3 regions of the Methylobacterium sp. Leaf106 genome follow, and region 3 is predicted to be linked to each of the others. Evidence: predicted binding sites of a transcription regulator. Region 3 holds the regulator's gene; each other region holds the start of a gene.

Region 1 (3,395 bases), on a different contig from region 3:
GCGATGTAGTCCGGGGTCTCTTCCGCGAGGAAGATGTAGCCGTCGATGAAGTCGAGCACTTCGACGGGGATGTCCTCCAGGCGCTTGCGCCGGACCATGATGACGATGGGCATTTCCAGCCCGCGCTTCCGCATCAGGTTGATGAGGGCGGCGGCCTTGCCGTCGAGTCCGCGCTTGCCCCAATCCACCACCATGCAGCCGATGGCGGCATCGGTCTGGACCGCGATGGCCGCGTCCTCCACGCGGCGGGCGCGGACGACCTCGAAGCCGAGCTTTTCCACCGAGCCTATGATCTGCTGGACGCGCACGCCCTCGAGATCGTCCGGGTCGAAGTTCGGCGCGCACATGAGCACGGTGAAGCGGCGAAAGAAGTCCATGCGGGGGAAGGCTCCGGTGGTCGGATGAATCGAGGGGGGTGTGGGCGCGTTCGCGTTCCGGATCAACCAGGCCGGCCGGCGAGACTGAGCCGGCGGATGACGAGGTAGACGGCGAGCGCCGCGAGCGCGCCGATTCCCAGCGCGAGCAGTGACCCATTGTCGGATTCCGAAAAGAACAGGCCCTTGGTGTTCATGCCGAACACGCCCGTCACCAGGGTGGGCGGCAGGAACAGGGCCGTGAGGATCGACAGGGTGAAGAGCTGGCGGTTGGTGAGGGCGGTGGTGCGGGCGGCGATCTCGTCCTGCAGCAGGCGGCTACGTTCGGACAGGACATGCATGTCGCGGTGGAGGGAATCGAGGCGTTGGACCACCCGCGCGGCCATGGCGCCCACCGCTTCGGGCAATTGATCTCCCTCCGTGCCGGCTTCGTCCTCGAGCCGGTGGAACACCGCCCGCAACCCGGCAAGCTGCCGGTGGGAGCGCACGGATTGGCGGCGGATCGGTCCCAGGGGCCTCGGATCGTCCGCCTTGGCCTCGTCGAGCATGTCGTCCTCGATGGCGTCGAGGGAGGAGGACAGGCGCTCGGCCGTGGCGGTCAGCGCCTCGACGGTGCTTCCGACGAAGCGCTCGAGCAGCTTGGCCGGGCCGGGGACGATGGCGCCGGACAGGACCGCGTCGCGGGCGGCCACCGCGCAGGCCGTGGCGTGGCGGCGGCCGCTGACGAGGAAGCGCGGGCCGAGGATGCAATGGAGACGGCCGTTCGGCTCCTCGCTCGACGAACCGTCGAAGGCGCGTTCCCGGTCGGCGATGACGAAACCGGCATGGGGGCCGTCCACGACGACGCGCTGATGCTCGTCGCGGGCGAAGGTCGCAGCGGCGAGCCGGGCCGGGCCGAGGCGTCCTTCGAGGATGAGCGCCTCGGTCCGCGCATCGACGAGGTCGACATGGAGCCAAACGAAGCCGTGATCCGGGTCGTCCAGCGAGGGAATTCCGTCCCCCGGTCCGACCTGGCGTCCCCGTCCCTCCGCGTCGAAGGTGAGGGCGAAGATCAGCCCCGGGAGGGGGGATTCCTCGATGAGAAGGTGCTGCATGGTGCGGTCGCGGCGATCATGGCCAGCAAAATGCCGGCTCACTATCGCGCTGGATCGCAACGCTGGGCGACACTGTGATGACGGAGGGACACCTCCGCCGATCGATGCTCGGCCTGCGGGTCATGCGATCCGCAAGAGGGGGCGACGACGATTGGCTATCCTCAGCGGGTCACGACGCCCTTGTCGGCTTCCTTGACGCTGCCGTCGGCTTCCTTGCGGTTCAGGCCCTTGTCCGCTTCCTTGCGAAGCACCTCAGCGAAGGCGGTGGCCTGATGTCCGACGAGAACCTTCATGTCGGCCGGAGCGACGGTCCAGATGACGGCACCGATGAACACCGTCGCGGCCATGCCATAGGCGAAGGTTTCCATGATGCCGAGCCAGCCAAGCAACAACGGGATGCTGCTCACGATCAATCCGATGAAGGAACTTCCGGTCAGAAAATAAACGGAGAAGAAGGTGATGACAGCCAGGCATATGGGCTTGACGAAACGGACGATAAAGCGTTCCATTGCATTTTATCTCCTATTGCAGAGTTATTTCAAGAACTTTTCTAAGTTGCGATCAGTTGTTTGTTACGTATCGACAATGGGATGCGCCTTATAATTCGGTCTATTTCGTTTTCTGACCGCTCAAGTATCTACAAAAATCGTATCGATTAAATAAACGCCGCATACCAGAAGCTGAGGGAGAGTCCAGCGATTCTCGGGCTTTCGGCGTCGGATGCTGAATTCTACGAATCGAATAAGGAATGTGGTGCCGTTGCCGACGGGGGTCGCCATACTGTCATGCAGCTGTGATTCAAGCGTTCGGATGATTCCCATTCATCAGGAAGGCAATATCATGGACGGCACGCGCGCCGGGACTCGTCCTTTCGATATCGAGGCTATTCGCCGAGAGATGGCGGACGATTTCGATGAAGAGCTCGAGATGGAGCTCGAAGACGAGCGCCTCGAGCAACTCGTTAGCGAAATCGATGCCAGGCCTCGTCTGCCCACCATGGACCGGAAGATCTATTTCCGGGAGCTATTCCGACTGCAACACGAGCTGGTTCGTCTTCAGGATTGGGTGCAGGCCCAGAAACTACGCGTGGTTGTGATCTTCGAGGGGCGGGATTCGGCCGGCAAGGGCGGCGCGATCAAGCGCATCACCCAGCGTCTCAATCCCCGCGTCTGTCGCGTGGCTGCGCTCCCGGCTCCTAACGAGCGCGAGCGTACGCAATGGTACTTCCAGCGCTACGTGGCGCATCTGCCGGCGGGCGGCGAGATCGTGCTGTTCGACCGCTCCTGGTACAATCGGGCCGGCGTCGAGCGCGTGATGGGCTTCTGCACCCCGGACCAGTACGAGGAATTCTTCCAGTCCGCGCCGGAATTCGAGCGCATGCTGGTGCGGTCCGGCATCATCGTGCTGAAATACTGGTTCTCGATCACCGACGAGGAGCAGGAGCTGCGCTTCAACATGCGCATCCACGATCCCCTGAAGCAGTGGAAGCTCTCGCCGATGGACGTCGAGTCCCGCCGCCGCTGGGAGGATTACACCAAGGCGAAGGAAGTGATGCTCGCCCGCACGCATATTCCCGAGGCGCCCTGGTGGGTGGTCGAGGCCGTGGACAAGAAGAAGGCCCGCCTTAACTGCATCAGCCATCTCCTCACCCAAATCCCCTATGGCGACGTGGAGCACCCGCCGGTGCATCTGCCCGAGCGCATGCGCCACGAGGATTATGCCCGCCAGCCGGTGCCGCAGGAGATGTTCGTCCCCGCCCTGTTCTGACCATGCCGGGGGCGCCGCTCGGCCGGACGCGGTTGCCCAAAGCGGCCGGGATGGGCAAGACCCGTGTCGGACGGGCCGATTCTCGGCCGGTCCGGCATGGGACCCCCGCATGAGCGCCACCGACGAGATCCTGTTCGACACCGATGAGGCGGGCATCGCC
Region 2 (3,395 bases), on a different contig from region 3:
TCGAGACTTTTGTAAGATTTCAATCCTAGTTGGAGTGACAACCTCAGAATCTATGAAATCGTTTATGACTAAAAATAGAAAAATTTGACCTTCAGATAGATGATAGTCAATTCAATCATCTGTTATGCCGCCTGCGGGTATAGGTCGGTTGTCCCATACAACAATAAGTCTGCCGCGATTTAAGGCCGAAAAGTGCTTGATGAGTTCATCTTTAAGGATTCACCTGTATGAGAGTAAGATATGAAAACTCGTCGCGCGTTGTTAATGTGGCTTCACATATTAGGGCTTCTTCATTTCAGCAAAACTGTCGCCCAGTGAAACGAACTTATTGAGGTGGCTTGCGAAAATTAAAAGGGGATCACGGCTCGTTGTCACATTAGGGTGCACCCTGGCGTCACGTAACACAGCTGGCGCCGGTCATCGTAACATCTGGGGTCAAGCCGGCTATTTGTCACAACTTAGCCTCGGACCTAAAGCTTGAGGTTACACACTATGGCCCGCATCGGTTACGCCCGCGTCAGCACCCTCGATTAGAATTATGAAGGGCAGGTTGCCCGGTTGAAGGCCGAAGGCTGCGGGGTCATCCGTTCGGAGAAGATCTCGGGCGGCAGCCGCGACGGCCGGGTCGAGTTGGCGACGGTGCTTGAGTTCCTGCGGCGGTTCATCAAGGAGCGCCAGCGCGAGGGCATCGAGCGCGCGACGGGCAGCGGTGTGTATGCCGGCTGCAAGCGCCGCGTCGACCGCTGCCGGATCATGACGTTGTCGAAGGCCGGCAATGGAGCAGCAGCGACCGCTGTGGCCTTGGGCCGCTCCCGCATGCAGGTTTATCGGGTGCTTCGCGAATCCTCACGGTCCGGCTGGAGCAGGCCATGCCGGTTGCCTGGTCGGGCTTCATGCGAATGTCACCTGGCCTATCGCCAGTCCAGGCTCGGGAGGAATGCCGGCTCGCTACGTTCGAGGTCTCTGCCGTAATCCGTTGAGGGAGGAGAATTTCGAATACGTGTCACAGGACTGTTATGAGCGCGACCTACTGGCAGGATTACTGATCCCTAGGGTCCTGAGGCCATCATGTCCGACGCCGTTGCTGCTCCGACTGGCTTGCCGAAGGGCGCCATTGCGCCCGCCGCAGGGCCAAAGCTCGATCACGGCATTCATCCGGGCGGGGTCATCGCGTTCCTGCTCGTCCTGGTCGCGGGATTGGCCTACGCGCTCTACAGCCTCGTGACCGACATGAACGCGGTGGGCCAGTCGCCCCTCGCCATCGGTGCCTTCGTGCTGCTCGGCCTGGCTCTGCTCATCGCCCTGGCCTTCGAGTTCGTGAATGGGTTCCACGACACCGCCAATGCGGTCGCCACCGTGATCTACACCCACTCGATGCCGCCGCTCGTCGCGGTCATCTGGTCCGGCGCTTTCAACTTCCTCGGTGTGATGCTGTCCTCCGGCGCGGTCGCCTATGCCATCGTCACCCTGTTGCCGGTGGAGCTGATCCTGCAGGTCGGGTCATCGGCCGGTTACGCCATGATCTTCGCGCTGCTCATCGCCGCGATTCTCTGGAACCTCGGCACCTGGGCTTTCGGCCTGCCGAACTCGTCGTCCCACGCACTGATCGGATCGGTCATCGGCGTCGGCCTCGCCAACCAGCTGATGGCCCCCGAGGGACAGGCCACCTCGGGCGTCGACTGGGCGCAGGCCCTCGGCGTGTTCAAGGCGCTGCTGTTCAGCCCCGTCATCGGGTTCATCGCCGCCGCCCTGCTGCTGCTGGCCCTCAAGTTCACGGTGCGCCGGAAGGACCTCTACGAGGCCCCCAAGGGCGAAACCCCGCCGCCTTTGTGGATCCGCAGCCTGCTGATCCTGACCTGCACCCTCGTGTCGTTCTTCCATGGCGGCAATGACGGCCAGAAGGGCATGGGCCTGATCATGCTCATTCTCATCGGCGCGGCCCCCACCGCCTACGCCCTCAACCGCACGATGTCGGACGACACCACCCCGGCCTTCATCCAGACCTCCCAGAACGCCAGCACGGTGTTCGCGAGCCATGCCGGGAACGGGCCGAAGCCCGATGCCGCCGAGGCCCGCAAGCAGGTGTCGGAAGCCCTGAAGACCAAGGACCTGAACCGGCCTGCCGTGTACGGGGCGCTCGCTGCGCTCTCGACCGACATCGCCGACAACGTGAAGGGCTACGGCGCCATCAAGCAGGTGCCGGCGGCGGCGACATCGAACCTGCGCAACGACATGTATCTCGCCGCCGACGCGATCCGGCTCCTGCCGAAGAACGGCGCGACATTCTCGGAGGCCGAGACCGGCACCCTGAAGGCCTATACCGGCCTCCTCAACGACGGGACCCGCTACATTCCGACCTGGGTCAAGGTCTGCGTCGCCTTGGCCCTCGGCCTCGGCACCATGGTCGGCTGGAAGCGCATCGTCGTCACCGTAGGCGAGAAGATCGGCAAGACCCATCTCACCTACGCCCAGGGTGCGTCCGCCGAGATGGTCGCCGCCGGCACCATCGGCCTCGCCGAGCTTTACGGTCTGCCGGTCTCGACCACCCACATCCTGTCGAGCGGCGTCGCCGGCACCATGGCGGCCAACGGCTCGGGCCTGCAGATGTCCACCGTCCGCAACATGGCATTGGCCTGGGTCCTGACGCTGCCCGCCGCCATCACCCTGGCGGGCGTCCTCTTCTTCATCCTGCGACACGTGTTCTGAGATGACGGATGCGACGCGGGTGACCGCCTCAGCTTCATGACTACGATGTGGGCCGAATGGCCTGCGGGACCGTCCTCAACATTCCCTGTGAGGAAAAACTCTCACCAGGAGTTGCATGATCGCGTCGATGCCGCTGGTTCGGCCTTGGGCTGCTCCCGCTTGCAGGTGTTTCGGGTGCTACGAGAAGCCCGAAGGAGCGACTGTGAGGCTAGAGCGCTCTCCGCCGAAGTGGATGCCGGTTCGGCGAAAAAGAGCGCGGCACAACAAAGGCCTGGAGATGTGCCCCGACCCAACGTGGTCGGGCGCAGCTCTAGGCCGATTTCCTGAACGGCTGATAAGCGGTCGTTGAGCTGCCCGATACGTGCGGGTATGCCATTGGCAACAGCTCGTCGCAGACCTCCGCCCGGTGCGGGAACCGGGCGGAGGTCTGTCAGCGTCGCGGTGCGCGGTCGGGATGCGACCGGACCGTCGGCGTCAGGGACGGCAGCGACCACCCGGACCGCGATAGAGACGGGGCGGGCAACCGCCCGGTGCGCCTGTCATGGCCCGCCGCACAGCGCCGCTCCGCCCTCGATTCAGGCGGCAGCCCCCGAACGGATTGCGATGGGCGCCGAAGCCGCAACCGCCGCGGACCTGCACAATCGGGGCGTCGAGAGCGATGCCGCCGGCCGGCGCGGGCAGGGCTTGAG
Region 3 (13,958 bases):
CCGGCTTCCGCCTCGTCCGCCACGACGAGGAGGCGCGCCTCAACCCGACGCTTCTCGAGATGCTGCGTCAGGATTTCGACCTCGACATGCCGGATTTCGCCGAGGGCTTGCCGGGCGACGAATCCGGCATCGACGTCGAGGCCGTCTGGCGAATCGTGCGCACCCATATCCGCGACCTGAAGGGGTTCGAGGTCACGACCGAGGTGGTGCTCTCGGCTTTCTCCTTCACCAAGTTCCTGATGTGGAAGGATCTGAGCGAGCGCACGGACCTCCTGAAGCGCAGCCCGGTGGTGCGCCACCTCCTCGACACGCCGAAACAAGCCTACGGCGACGGCACTGGCTTTCCCGTGCCGGAGCGCCTCGACGCGCAGCATCCGCCCTCCGGCATCTTCACGCCGCTCCTCGCCGATTCCTCCCAGGTCTCGGCAGTCCTCGCGGCGGCCTCGGGCAAGGATTTCGTGCTGTTCGGCCCGCCCGGCACCGGCAAGAGCCAGACCATCGCCAACATGATCGCGCAGTGCCTGGCGCTCGGGCGCACGGTCCTGTTCGTCTCGCAGAAGAGCGCCGCCCTGGAGGTGGTGCGCCGGCGCCTCGACGCGGTGGGGCTGGGCGCCTGCTGCCTCGAAGTCCATGCGGCCAAGGCCCAGAAGACGCACGTCATCGCGCAACTCCGCGAGGCCTGGGCCGCGAGGAGCGGCGAGCCCGTCCCCTGGGAGGACGCAGCCACCGATCTCCAGCGCCGCCGGGAGGGCCTGAACGGTGTGGTGGAGAGCCTGCACGCCACCCGGCCGAACGGCCTCAGCGCCCACTCGGCCATGGCGCGGGTCATCGCCGACAGGCAAACCGGCCGGGACGGGCTCAGCCTCGTCTGGCCGAAGGACGCAGCCTCCGCGCCCGGCCACCGGGATGGCCTGCGGGCCCAGTGCGGTGAGCTTGCCGCCCTTCGCCCCATCGTCGGGGACATCGCGAACCATCCCCTCCGGGGCATCGGTGCCATCGCATGGTCGCCCCTGTGGCGGGCCGAGATGGAGCAGGCTGTTCCCGAACTCGCCCGCACCCTGCCGGACTTCGCGACATCCGGCCAGCGTCTCGCCGAGGCGATGGGCCTGACGCCCCTCGGCCGGACCTATGACGGCCTGCGCGCGCTCTCCTCCCTCGCCGCCGCCCTGTTCCGGCTGGAGGCGCGGATGGGCCTGCGCTTCCTCGGCCCCGGAGGCGCGCCCTTGCGCCAGGCCATCGAGGCCCGCCGCACCCGACAGGACGCGCTCGCCCGGCTAACCACCCGGCTCTTCGTCGCCTATGCCCCCTCGGTGTTCGGCAGCGATTTCGACCGCCTGCTGGCCGAGTGGCGCGAGGCGAAAGCCTCGAACTTCTTCCTGCGGGGGCGGCGTCTGAGCCGAGTTCGCGACCTCCTCGCCCCCTTCGCGCAAGGGCGCGTACCGGAGGATATCGGGCCGGACCTCGTCACCCTCGCCGAGATCAAGTCCCTGCAGGCGACAAGACCCACTCTGGCGGAGATTCTGGAGAGCGCCACCGCGGAACTCGGACATCCGTGGTCGGATCCGGCGGCCCCCGCCGACCTGTTCACCGCTCCGATGGCCTGGGCGACGCGGCTCGCACCGGTCATCACCACCATGGCGCCGCTCGTCGGAGGCCCGGACATCGTCCGCGCGAGGCTCGCCGCGTTCCTCGACACCGAGGATGGCAGGCTCGAACCTGGCGGCAGCCTGGCCTTGGCAAAGGAGGATTTCACGACGCGGAGAAGCGCCACCGTGAAGGCGATCGAGACGCTCGGGCGTCTGGCCGGCAGGGCCAAGCCCGACCGCCCGGTGGAGACGGAGGGCGATTGGGTGGCCGGCGCCCTCGCGGTGGCGGAACGCTGGCGCAGGGCGCTGCCCAAGGCGCAGGCCTGGGCCAGCTGGCAGAGGGCGGTGAGCGAGGCGACGAAGGCGGGCCTCGGCCCTCTGGTCGCCGAGATCGAGGCGGGAACGCTGCAGGACGACGCCATCCTTCCGGCCTTCGAGGGCGCCTATGCGCGCTGGTGGATCGACCATGCCGTCACCGACGACGTCCGCCTGCGCGATTTCATGGGCCAGCGCCACGAGGAGGCGATCCGGGGCTTCGGCGAGGCCGATTCCCGGCTCTCCGGCCTCGCCGGGGCGGCGGTGCGTGCCCGCATCGGTGGCGGCGTACCGCTCGCCGGCGCCTCCGGCACCGATCCCGAATGGGGCACCCTGGCGCGGGAAATCACCAAGCGCGCCAGGCACATACCCCTGCGCCAGCTCTTCGCGCGGATGCCGAACGCGCTGACCCGCCTGACGCCTTGCCTGATGATGAGCCCACTCTCCATCGCCCAATATTGGCCGGCCGAGGCGAAGCCGTTCGACATCGTCATCTTCGACGAGGCCTCGCAGATCGCGCCGTGGGATGCCATCGGTGCCATCGCGCGGGGCCGGCAGGTGGTCATCGTCGGCGATCCCGAACAATTGCCGCCCACCAATGTGGGCGATCGCGGCGTCGACGAGATCTCGGACGGTCTCGACGTCGCCGACCAGGAGAGCATCCTCGACGAGTGTCTGGCCGCGCACCTGCCGCAAAGGCGCCTCGCCTGGCACTACAGAAGCCGGCACGAGAGCCTCATCGCCTTCTCCAACCGCCACTATTATCGCGGCGGGCTCGTCACCTTCCCCTCCCCCGTCACCGAGGACCGGGCGGTGCGGCTCCAGCACGTGGCCGATGGGCTCTACGAGCGCGGCGGGGCGCGGGTGAACCGGCCGGAAGCGCGCGCCCTGGTGGCGGAGGTGGTCGCCCGCATCTCGGACCCCGCCTTCGCGGCGGAGGAGCGCTCGCTGGGCATCGTCACCTTCAATGGCGAGCAGCAGCGCCTGATCGAGAACCTGCTCGATGCCGAGAGGCGGGGAAGGCCGGAGCTGGAGCGGTTCTTCGACGGGCGGATCTGGAAAGAACCGGTCTTCGTGAAGAACCTCGAGACCGTGCAGGGCGACGAGCGCGACGTGATCCTGTTCTCGGTGGCGGCAGGGCCGGATGCCACGGGCCGGATCACCGGACAGATCAGTTCGCTCAACCGCGAGGGCGGTCACCGACGCCTCAACGTGGCGATCACCCGGGCCCGGCGGGAGCTCGTTGTCTTCGCGTCGATGCGGGCCGACCAGGTGGATCTCGGCCGTGGCAGCGCCCGTGGCGTGCGTGATTTCAAGCACTTCCTCGCCTTCGCCGAACACGGCGCCCGCGCCCTCGAAACGGCGGCCGCGCCGACGGGGGGCGACATCGAATCGCCGTTCGAGGGCGCGGTGATGGCGGCCTTGGCCGCGCGGGGGTGGAGAATCGTGCCGCAAGTGGGCGTTTCCGCCTTTCGGATCGACCTCGGCATCGTCCATCCCGACGCTCCGGGGCGCTACCTCGCGGGCGTCGAATGCGACGGGGCGACCTATCACCGGGCGGCGACCGCGCGCGACCGTGACCGTCTGCGCGAATGGGTGCTCACCGACCTCGTATGGCGCATCCACCGGGTCTGGAGCACCGATTGGTGGAACGATCCGCAAGGCGCCCTCGACCGGCTCGACACGGCGTTGCGGGCCGATCTCGACGCCGACAGGGCGAAGCCGGAGCCGGTCGTGATCGCGCCGGCCGCCCCCGATATCCCGCAGGTGGAGCCCCCCGGCCTCTATGAACCCGCCGACCTGTCGGGCTTCTCTCCCGATGCCGCGCGGTTCCACGAGGTGGGTTACGAGGCCACGCTGGCGGCGATGGCGGCCGTGGTGGTCGCGCGCGAAGGTCCTGTTTTCGCTGACGTTCTCGCCGAGCGCCTCCTGCGCGCCCATGGCTTTGCCCGGATCACGGCCCGCCTGCGCCAGCGCGCCCTGGGGGCCGTCGATCCCCGCTGCCCCCATACCGGCGAGGGCGACCGCATCGTGCTCTGGCCGGAGGCCGCCCCTGCCGGGCCGGTGAGGTTCCGGCCGGCTGAAGGAGAGGGGCGAGCCCCCGCCGACATCCCGCTCCAGGAGCTCGCAGGCCTCGCCCGCGACCTCGATCCGGCACCCGGCGTCGAGGGGCGGATGGCCGCGCAGCTGGGCCTCGGCCGGATGAGCGAGGCGGTCCGCGCCCGGTTCGCCGAGGCCGCCTCGCTGGCGCGGGAGAGCGAAGCATCGGCCCCGAAACCCGTCGGATGAGACAGGCGGATCGACCGCCACGCGACCCCCGTTTCGACCGCCATGCGCCGGGGTTTATGGCGGTACGCGACAGACAAAAGCCCCGCCTGGTAAGGCGGGGCCGATGGCGGTGATTGTGAAGCCGTGCGACGTGGATCAGGCTGCGAGCTTCAGGGCTTCGGGAGCGTTGTCGTTCACGAGGACGAGCTCACCGGCCGTGACGGTGGAGGTGCTGGTCGTGGGGGTCAGGCGATCGGCGACGAAGGCCACCAGGGAGATGTTGGCGGCAGCGGCGACGGCGACGGCGGTGAGAATGAGAGCGGTCATATCGGTGTTCCTCGGGGCGATGCGTTTGCGTTGCAGCATGTATGACAGCCTCCCCGCCTTGCTGGTATACCAAACGCCAAATACCACTCATGCAGCCCGCGCATGGAATGCACACTATCCTGCGAAGCCCTGCATTTAACGCACTATGATGCATGTCGGGCAGCACGCCCGATCCACCCTTCTCCTGCCCGAAGGTCCCGGCCCGATGCCCCGCCCCACCTCAGCCGTCCTCGCCCTTCTGCTCGCGGCATGGTCCTTCGACGCACGAGCACAGGATGCGAACCGGGTGCGTGCGATGAACGCGGTGAGCGACCTGTCGCGGGCGCACCGCGAGCAGACGGAGACGCTCCGGCGTATGGAGACGGTCCAGCGCGACCGGGCCAGAGCGGATGACAGGACCCGGCGCAACGCCGAGCGGGACAGCCGTTCGATGCGACGCTTCGACCGCTGAGCCGGCGTCGACGGGAAGTCTCCGCCCTCCCCCGCACCCTCCAGCCGTGGGAAGCCGACGGATGGTCCCGACCTGAGGGTCAGAGCCGGGTGGCGAGGGGACCCTGACGTTTCGGCCCGAAGCCGACGTTTCGCCTCCGACGCGAGAATCCTGAGACATCCGATTGCGGAAGTTTTCAAAGCCGACGCTCGTGCATCTCGCCGGCGCGGGGACAGACTAAACAGCAACATCGTAGCGACACGCGACGCGATGAGACGCTGCGCCAAGGGTTTCGGTCACCTGGATAGCGTCCGCCCCTATGCGGAAGGTCGAAAAATGGTCAATTGCCCTTAGAATTTTTTACCGAGGGGAAACTTACAATGGGCAACGGAAAGACGCTTGGCTATTTCGGCGATGTTCTGACAATCGCTAATACAGCCGTCAATCTGATTGGCATGATTCCCGGCCTCGAAATTCCAAGCGAGTTAAAGGCGGTCTTTGGCGAAGAAGAGGATCCGACGCAGGCATTTCTTGAAGGAATGGATCAGAAGCTCGATTTGCTTTCTCGGCAAGGCGATGAAATCCTCGCGGAAATCAATCAGCTCGGTGAAGGTATCAATTACGATAATAAGATGGAGATTTCGTCGCTTGCTCAGGCGTCGAAATCACATCTCGACCAATACATGAATACGAGCCCCTCCGATCCAAAGCACGCTGATTATCGATCCCTGGCGATCGATAAATCGACCGATGCGCTCTCCATGGCGATCGAGTTCGCCGGGAAGCCGGGTGCCGACGCCGGGCTCGTCATGCCAGCCCTCCTGTCTGCGCTCGCCGCTCGGATCAACGTCATTCGCGAGATCGAAGACGGCGCGACATCGGGTGACTTCAAGGAGACACTGAATGCGGGAATCAATGCACTGCATGAAACAGTCGCCTCGTATAAGAATGAAGTTTTAGAATTTGCAAAACATTCCGATCAGGACAAAATCGGTGCCAAAGTCTATTTAATCAATGGCAATGTTCTCCTCGATGTTTGGTACGATAACGGTGAGGCGGGCGGCCTTCGAACATACCAGCAGGAAATTGTGATTGGTGCGCAAGGATCGGCGGACCATAAACTCATGGACACTGCCTTGACGCCCGCGGTACCAATCCCAGGCGCCCCCGGACACTATTATGACCGCGATATAACAAATTACGACGTTATAAAAAGTCTTTTTACGAGCCGCGGATTGGAACAACAATTCAACGATAAGGAAAACAGCTGGCTGAATGAGTATTTTTACCCACAAAAAGGGGTCACAAACCTTGAAAAGGCCGTCGATACCCTGCGACAGCTGACGAGCGGCCAGCACAAGTTCGATGTCGCCGACTCGATCGGGAGGACGATCGAGATCGATCACCCGACATATGACAAGGCGCCCAACACGCTGGAAGGTTACGCCGGCAACGATACGCTTATCGGGGGTGATGGCAACGACACGCTCAAGGGCGGCGGTGGCAACATCGATTATACGGTCTTCGGCGCCAATGGTGACGGCCACGATACCCTCTACGGCAAGGGTGGCGACGACATCATGCTCGGCGGCACCGGCAACGATGTGCTCGACGGTGGTGCGGGCAACGACCGTCTCGATGGCGGCGCCGGCAGCGACACGGCGAGCTACAAGTCGGCGACCGTTGGCGTGACCGTCTCCCTCGATTTGCAGGGCTGGCAGGAGATCGTCCCCGAAAAGGTGACCGTGTTCCAACCGGACCCTTACCCCGGCGAGGGCCCCGGAGGCATCGTCACCCCCCCTCCCGTCATAACGACGATCCGGGCGGAAAAGGATCGCCTCCTGAGCATCGAGAACCTCGAAGGCAGCAGGTTCAACGACCGTCTCACGGGCAACGTCATGAGCAACACGATCCACGGCGGCGCCGGCAACGACGACATCGACGGTCATCTCGGTGCGGACCGGATGTACGGCGAGGCCGGCAACGACACCTACGTCGTCGATCAATCCGGCGATCGCGTCTTCGAAGCGAAGGATGCCGGGCAGGACACCGTCAAGACGAGCGTCAGCTACGTCCTCGCCGCCGGACAGGCGATCGAGACCCTGGCCACGGCGAAAGCGACGGGCACGGGCGCGATGAACCTCACCGGCAACGAGTTCGCTCAGGCGCTTGTCGGCAACAACGGCGCCAACCTCCTCGATGGCAAGGGCGGCGCCGACACGATGACCGGGTATGCGGGGAATGATACCTATGTCGTCGACAATGCCGGCGACGTTGTCGTCGAGGCGGCCGATCGCGGCATCGACGCCGTCCGCTCGTCCATCAGCTTGACCTTGGCGGCCAACGTCGAAAACCTCACGCTAGTCGGCACGGCTGCACTCAACGGCACCGGCAACGCTCTCGCCAACACTCTCACCGGCAATGCCGCCGCCAACCTCCTCGACGGCAAGGCCGGCGCCGACATCATGGCCGGCGGCGCGGGATCGGACACCTACATCGTCGACAATATCGGCGACAAAGCCGTCGAAGTGAGCGGCGGCGGTGACACCGACCTCGTCAAGGCATCCGTGTCCTTCTCGCTCGGGGGTTCCTACGTGGAACACCTGACGCTGACCGGCACCGAGAATCTCAGCGCCACCGGCAACTCGCTCGACAACGTCCTCAGGGGCAATGCCGGCGTCAACGTCCTCGACGGTAAGACGGGCGCGGACACGATGATCGGCGGTGCCGGCTCCGACACCTACATCGTCGACAACATTCGCGACAAAGCCGTGGAGGGGAGCGACGGCACCGGCATCGACCTCGTCAAGGCGTCGGTGTCCTTCTCGCTAGGGGGTTCCCACGTGGAGAACCTGACGCTGACTGGCACCGGCAACCTCAACGCCACCGGCAACACGCTCCTCAACGTGCTCAAGGGCAATGCCGGCGCCAACCATCTCGACGGTGGCCTCGGGGCGGATACGCTGACGGGTCTGGCGGGCGAGGATACCTTCGTGTTCAGCACGAAGCTCGGCGCGACCAATATCGACCACATCACCGATTTCTCGGCCGGGATCGACACGATCCAGCTCTCGAAGAGCATCTTCGCGGCGCTCTCGGCCGATGACCTCGCGGCGGCGTTCAAGGACCTGGGTGTGACCGGCGCGAAGATCGATGCGGACGACCGCATTCTCTACAATCGCGACACCGGTGCCCTGTCCTACGACGCCGATGGCAGCGGCACCACGGCCAAGGTGGTCCAGTTCGCCATCATCGACAACCACGATAAGGCGACGCTGACGCACCTCGATTTCCTGCTGGCGTAAGCGTCCCGACACGCCCTGGCCGAATGAGACTCATTCGGCCAGGGCTGCTCGGACGTTCAGGCCCCATGGTGCCCCCGAGATCATGCCGAAGCGGCCCGTAAAGAGTTCCGGGGTCGAACTCCCGGCCTCGTTGCCCGGTGGCAGCCCGCAGCCGCGGCGACCTCCCGTCGTCGAGATCCGGGCGCTCGTTCCAGGCGGAGCGGCGCGAAGCCGGACCCGCTCTCACTCGTCCGTCGAGAACATCTCGTCGAAGGAATAGCCGGAGCCGCGCACGGTACGGATCGGGTCGCTCTGGCGCGGGCGGTTGATGGCCTTGCGCAGGCGGCCCACATGCACGTCCACCGTGCGTTCGTCGATATAGACGTCGTGGCCCCAGACCCCGTCGAGGAGCTGCTCGCGCGAGAACACCCGGCCGGGGCTCTGCATCAGGAACTCGAGGAGCTTGAACTCGGTGGGGCCGAGATGGATCTCGCGGCCCTGGCGGCGGATGCGGTGGCTGACGCGGTCGAGTTCGATATTGCCGGCGATGAGCAGGTCCGCCACGTGGCTCGGCTTGGCCCGGCGCAGGAGCGCGCGGACCCGGGCGAGCAGTTCCGGCACCGAGAACGGCTTGACGATGTAATCGTCGGCGCCGGTGCCGAGGCCGCGGATGCGGTCGCCCTCCTCGCCGCGCGCCGTCAGCATGATGACCGGCAGCCGCTCGGTCTCGCGCCGGGCGCGGATGCGGCGGCACAACTCGATGCCGGAGAGACCGGGCATCATCCAGTCGAGGAGGACGAGGTCGGGAACCTGCTCCTGAAGGCGCAGATCGGCTTCGTCGCCGCGGGCGGCGGTGTCGACGACGAAGCCCTCCGCCTCGAGGTTGTAGCGGAGGAGAAGGGTGAGGGCCTCCTCGTCCTCGACGATCAGGATGCGCGTACTCATGCGGGTGTTTTCAGGGTGAGGGCGGCCGTCCCGTCACGCACGGGACGGCCGCGCGACGATCGTGCCGGAATGGCCCGACCGGAGGGACGGTCAGGCGCTGGCGGGCAACGACACGGTGGCGTAGTTCGATGCGTCGTTCTTCGGGCGATCCTGTTCGGCCAGTTCGTTCGTGCCGGTGACGAGGTAGTGGATCGTCTCGGCGATGTTGGTGGTGTGGTCGCCGATCCGCTCGATGTTCTTGGCGCAGAACAGCAGGTGCGTGCAGAACGAGATGTTGCGCGGGTCTTCCATCATGTAGGTCAGCAATTCGCGGAAGAGCGAGTTGTAGAGTGCGTCGATGGCGTCGTCACGCTCCCAGACGTCGAGGGCGGCCTTCACGTCCTGGCTCGCATAGGCGTCGAGGACGTCCTTCAGCTGCTCCTGCACCAGGTCGCCCATGTGCTGGACGGCGATGACGATCTTCTGCGGCTGGATCTGCTCGGCGATGGCCACCACGCGCTTGGCGACGTTCTTGGAGAGGTCGCCGATCCGCTCGAGATCGTTCGAGACGCGGATGGCCGAGACCGTCTCGCGCAGGTCGATGGCGAGGGGCTGACGCTTGGCGATGAGCAGGATCGCCCGCTCCTCGATCTCGTGCTGGAGGGCGTCGAGGCGCTTGTCGGCGCCGATCACCGCCTGGGCCAGGGGCACGTCCCGGCGCACCAGGGCGTTGCCGGAATCGGTCATCATCTTCTCGGCGATCCCGCCCATCTCGGAAATCGAGCGGCGCAGGTTTTCCAGTTCCGTATCGTAGGAACTGACGATGTGGTTGGGCATGCTCGCACTCCTCGACCGAGGCCGCCTCGGGCGGCCTGCATCGCGTAGGATCGGGATCGGGTCCGGTGCCGCGGAACGCGGCCCCGGCGGGCTCAGCCGAAGCGGCCGGTGATGTAGTCCTGGGTCTGGCGCTTCTCGGGGTTCATGAAGATCCGCGTGGTGGGGCCGAACTCCACAAGCTCGCCGAGATACATGAACGCCGTGAACTGCGAGATGCGTGCCGCCTGCTGCATGTTGTGCGTGACGATGACGATCGTGAACTCGGAGCGCAGCTGCTCGATCAGTTCCTCGATGCGGCCCGTGGAGATCGGGTCGAGGGCCGAGGTCGGCTCGTCGAACAGGATCACCTCGGGACGCTGGGCCACGGTGCGGGCGATGCAGAGGCGCTGCTGCTGGCCGCCGGAAAGGCCCATGCCGGACTGCTTGAGCTTGTCCTTAACCTCGTCCCAGAGGGCGGCCTTGCGCAGGGATTCCTCGACGCGGACGTCGAGATCGGCCTTGGGCAGCTTCTCGTAGAGGCGCAGGCCGAAGGCGACGTTGTCGTAGATCGACATGGGGAACGGCGTCGGCTTCTGGAACACCATGCCGATGCGCGAGCGCAGCTCGTTGAGATCGACCTTGGCGTCGAGGACGTTCTGGCCGTCGAGGAGGATCTGCCCCTCGGCGCGCTGCTCGGGGTAGAGGCTGTAGATCCGGTTGAAGGTGCGCAGGAGGGTCGACTTCCCGCAGCCGGACGGGCCGATCAGCGCGGTGACCTGGCGGTCGTGGAAGTTGAGGTTGACCGACTTCAGGCCGTGGAACGAGCCGTAATAGAAGTTCAGGTCCTTCACGGCGATGCGCACGGGGGCCTGCTCGTCGGCCTTGTGACGGCCGGTCAGCTGAGCTTGCGTGATCGCGGGAGCGGCGTTCATCGGGTGCGTGTCCTTGTCGAGGGCTGGATGGGACGGGGGCGCGGGGTCAGCGCGCCCGCTCGCTCTTGATGACGAAGCGGGCCACGATCGAGAGGGCGAGGATCGTGGCGGTGATGAGGAGGGCGCCGGCCCAGGCGAGCTGCTGCCAGTTCGAGTAGGGCGAGAGGGCGAACTGGTAGATCATCACCGGAAGGTTCGGGATGCCGCCCATGAGGTTGGGCGAGAACCAGCTGTTGTTGTTGAGCGCGGTGAAGAGCAGCGGCGCGGTCTCGCCGGCGATGCGGGCGAGCGCCAGGATGATGCCGGTGACGATGCCGGCGCTGGCACCGCGCCAGGTGATGCTCTTGATGACGATGGAGGGCGGTGCGCCCAAAGCCGCGCCGGCCTCGCGGAGCGTCGAGGGCACGAGGCGCAGCATGTCCTCGGTGGTGCGCACGATCACCGGGGTGGCGATGATGGCCAGCGCCACGCCGCCGGCCCATCCCGAATAGGTCCCCATCGGCCGCACCATCAGGGTGTAGACGAACAGGCCGATCAGGATCGAGGGCGCCGAGAGCAGGATGTCGTTGAGGAAGCGGATCACGTCGGCGAGCTTCGAGTTGCGGCCGTACTCGGCAAGATAGGTGCCGGCCATGACGCCCACCGGCGTCGCGATGACGATGCCGATGAAGGTCAGGACCACGCTGCCGAGGATGGCGTTGGCGATGCCGCCGCCTTCCGATCCGGGGCCGGGGGTCGGTTCGCTGAAGAGCAGCGGCGAGAAGCCCTTCACGCCCTCGACGATGAGCATGAGGAGGATCGAGCCCAGCACGACGATGCCGATAAGCGTCGCCACGGTGCTTCCGACGATGAGCAGCTTGTCCGCCACGCGGCGGCTCGACCGGACGCGGCTGGCCTTGAGCGGCGGCGCTGCGTTGGTGGTGAGGGTGTTCACGGCGTCCATGGTTCGGGCTCCAGAGGGCTCAGGCGACCTTCACGCGCCGGACGAGCAGGCGTGCGACGATCAGGACGACGAAGGTGATGACGAAGAGGATGCAGCCCAGCGCCATCAGCGAGTTGAGCTGCAGGCCGTCGGCCTCGTTGAACTCGTTGGCGATGCGCGAGGCGATGGTGGAGCCGGGATCGAAGATCGAGCCGGACAGGCGGTTGGCGTTGCCGATGACGAAGGTCACCGCCATGGTCTCGCCGAGCGCGCGGCCGAGGCCGAGCATCACCGCGCCGATGATCGACACGGACGCCTGCGGCACGAGCACGTGGCGGACCACCTCCCAGGTGGTGCAGCCGATGCCGTAGGCGCTCTCGCGCAGCACGGTGGGGATCTGGTCGAGCATGTCGCGGGTGATCGAGGCGACGAAGGGCACGATCATGATGGCGAGGATGATGCCCGCCGTGAGGATGCCGACGCCGGAGGGAACCCGCGCGTAGAACAGCGTGCCGACGATGGGCAGCCCCTCGACGAGGCTCGACACCGGCATCTGCACGTAATGGGCGAAGAGCGGGGCGAAGATGAACAGGCCCCACATGCCGTAGATGATGCTCGGGACCGAGGCGAGAAGCTCGATCGTCATCGAGACGGGCTTCCTCGCCCAGCCGGGGCAGAGCTGGGTCAGGTAGACGGCGATGCCGATGGAGATCGGCACGCCGATGACGAGGGCGAGAAGGGCCGAGACCAGGGTGCCGACGATGGCCACGAGGGCGCCGTACTGCTCCTGGCCGATGTTCCAGGCGCTGGAGGTGACGAAGCCGAAGCCGAACTCCCTGAAGGCCGGCCAGCCGCCATAGGCGATGGAGGCCAGGATGCCCGCGAGGAAGAGGAGGACCAGCAGCGCCGACGCGTAGGAGGCGGCGCGGAAGAGCTGGTCGCCGAGGCCGCCCGGCTTCTTGCGAGCGGGGGAGCCCGTGCGGGCCAGCGAAATCTGTTCAGTCAAGGCGGCCATCCGACGTCTGCTTCTTCACCTTGAGGGCTCGTATAGTGCGAGGTAGCGAGTGGCGAGGTGGAACACCGCGTCCACTCGTGGCGCAGGCCCGGCGTTTTTGCCGGGCCTGCGCGGTTTTCGGAGTTCAGCTGGAAGGCTGCCTTAGAAGACGGGCTTGCCGTCCTTGCCCTTGATCTCTTTCCACTCGGTGTGGACGAGGGAGACGACGTTGTCCGGCAGCGGCACGTAGTCGAGGTCGGTGGCGAGCTTGTCGCCGTTCTTGTAGGCCCAGTCGAAGAACTTCAGCACGTCGGCGGACTTGGCCGGATCGGCCGGGTCCTTGTAGACGAGGATGAAGGTGGCCGCCGTGATCGGCCAGGCATCGTCACCGGCCTGGTTGACGAGGGAGATGCCGAAGCCCGGGGCGGCCTTCCAGTCGGCGGAGGCGGCGGCGGCCTGGAACGCCTTGTCGTCGGGAGCCGGGAACTTGCCGGCCTTGTTCTGGATCAGCGCGTAGCTGAGCTTGTTCTGCTTGGCGTAGGCCGATTCCACGTAGCCGATGGAGTTCGGCACCTGCTTGACGGTGGCGGTGACGCCCTCGTTGCCCTTGCCGCCCTGGCCGGCGGGCCAGCTGACCGTGGTGGCCGCACCGAATTCCTTCTTCCAGCTCTCGGAGACCGCGCTGAGATAGGTGGTGAAGATGCTGGTCGTGCCGGACGCGTCCGAACGGTAGACCGGGGTGATCGGCGAGTCGGGGAGCTTCAGCCCCTGGTTCACCGCGGCGATCTTGGCATCGCTCCACTTGGTGATCTTGTTGGCGTAGATGTCGGCGATGAGCTCACCGGTGAGCTTGAGCTTGCCCGGCTCGACACCGGCGATGTTCACCACGGTGACGACGCCGCCCATGACGGTGGGGAACTGGACGAGACCGTCCTTCTCCAGGGCCGGGCCCTTGAGCGGCGCGTCGGTGGCGCCGAAATCGACGGTCTTGGCCTGGATCTGCTTGATGCCGCCGCCCGAGCCGATGGACTGGTAGTTGAGGCCCGTGCCGGTCTCCTTGCGGTAGGCTTCCGCCCATTTCGAATAGACCGGGAAGGGGAAGGTCGCGCCGGCACCGGTGATGTCGGCGGCCTGAGCGACGGCGCCGAACTGCGCGGTGG

Evidence for each region. Region 3 encodes PhoB, which activates phosphate uptake and scavenging genes when phosphate is short. Its sites were predicted from a motif close to TGTCATNNANCTGTCAT; they were not measured.
Region 1: ASF34_RS20670 (CorA family divalent cation transporter) is a predicted target of PhoB. The motif match lies at 1,535-1,551, and genes of this name have one in related genera.
Region 2: ASF34_RS07765 (inorganic phosphate transporter) is a predicted target of PhoB. The motif match lies at 1,002-1,018, and genes of this name have one in related genera.

What each region holds. Positions count from the first base shown of each region.
Region 1 covers NZ_LMNB01000035.1:87,791-91,185, forward strand. Annotated here, with positions in the region: gene ASF34_RS20665 (Orn/Lys/Arg decarboxylase N-terminal domain-containing protein) at 1-377, opposite strand, end outside; gene ASF34_RS20670 (CorA family divalent cation transporter) at 440-1,468, opposite strand; gene ASF34_RS20675 (hypothetical protein) at 1,630-1,977, opposite strand; gene ppk2 (polyphosphate kinase 2) at 2,309-3,235, shown strand; gene ASF34_RS20685 (enoyl-CoA hydratase/isomerase family protein) at 3,345-3,395, shown strand, end outside.
Region 2 covers NZ_LMNB01000010.1:21,199-24,593, reverse strand. Annotated here, with positions in the region: partial or broken gene ASF34_RS22140 (recombinase family protein) at 493-843, shown strand; gene ASF34_RS07765 (inorganic phosphate transporter) at 1,069-2,706, shown strand; gene ASF34_RS23745 (GCG_CRPN prefix-to-repeats domain-containing protein) at 3,181-3,395, opposite strand, start outside.
Region 3 covers NZ_LMNB01000012.1:625,924-639,881, reverse strand. Annotated here, with positions in the region: gene ASF34_RS10715 (DUF3320 domain-containing protein) at 1-4,190, shown strand, start outside; gene ASF34_RS23090 (hypothetical protein) at 4,326-4,496, opposite strand; gene ASF34_RS10705 (hypothetical protein) at 4,702-4,947, shown strand; gene ASF34_RS10700 (calcium-binding protein) at 5,307-8,231, shown strand; gene phoB (phosphate regulon transcriptional regulator PhoB) at 8,454-9,155, opposite strand; gene phoU (phosphate signaling complex protein PhoU) at 9,246-9,971, opposite strand; gene pstB (phosphate ABC transporter ATP-binding protein PstB) at 10,064-10,882, opposite strand; gene pstA (phosphate ABC transporter permease PstA) at 10,929-11,825, opposite strand; gene pstC (phosphate ABC transporter permease subunit PstC) at 11,845-12,819, opposite strand; gene pstS (phosphate ABC transporter substrate-binding protein PstS) at 12,961-13,958, opposite strand, start outside.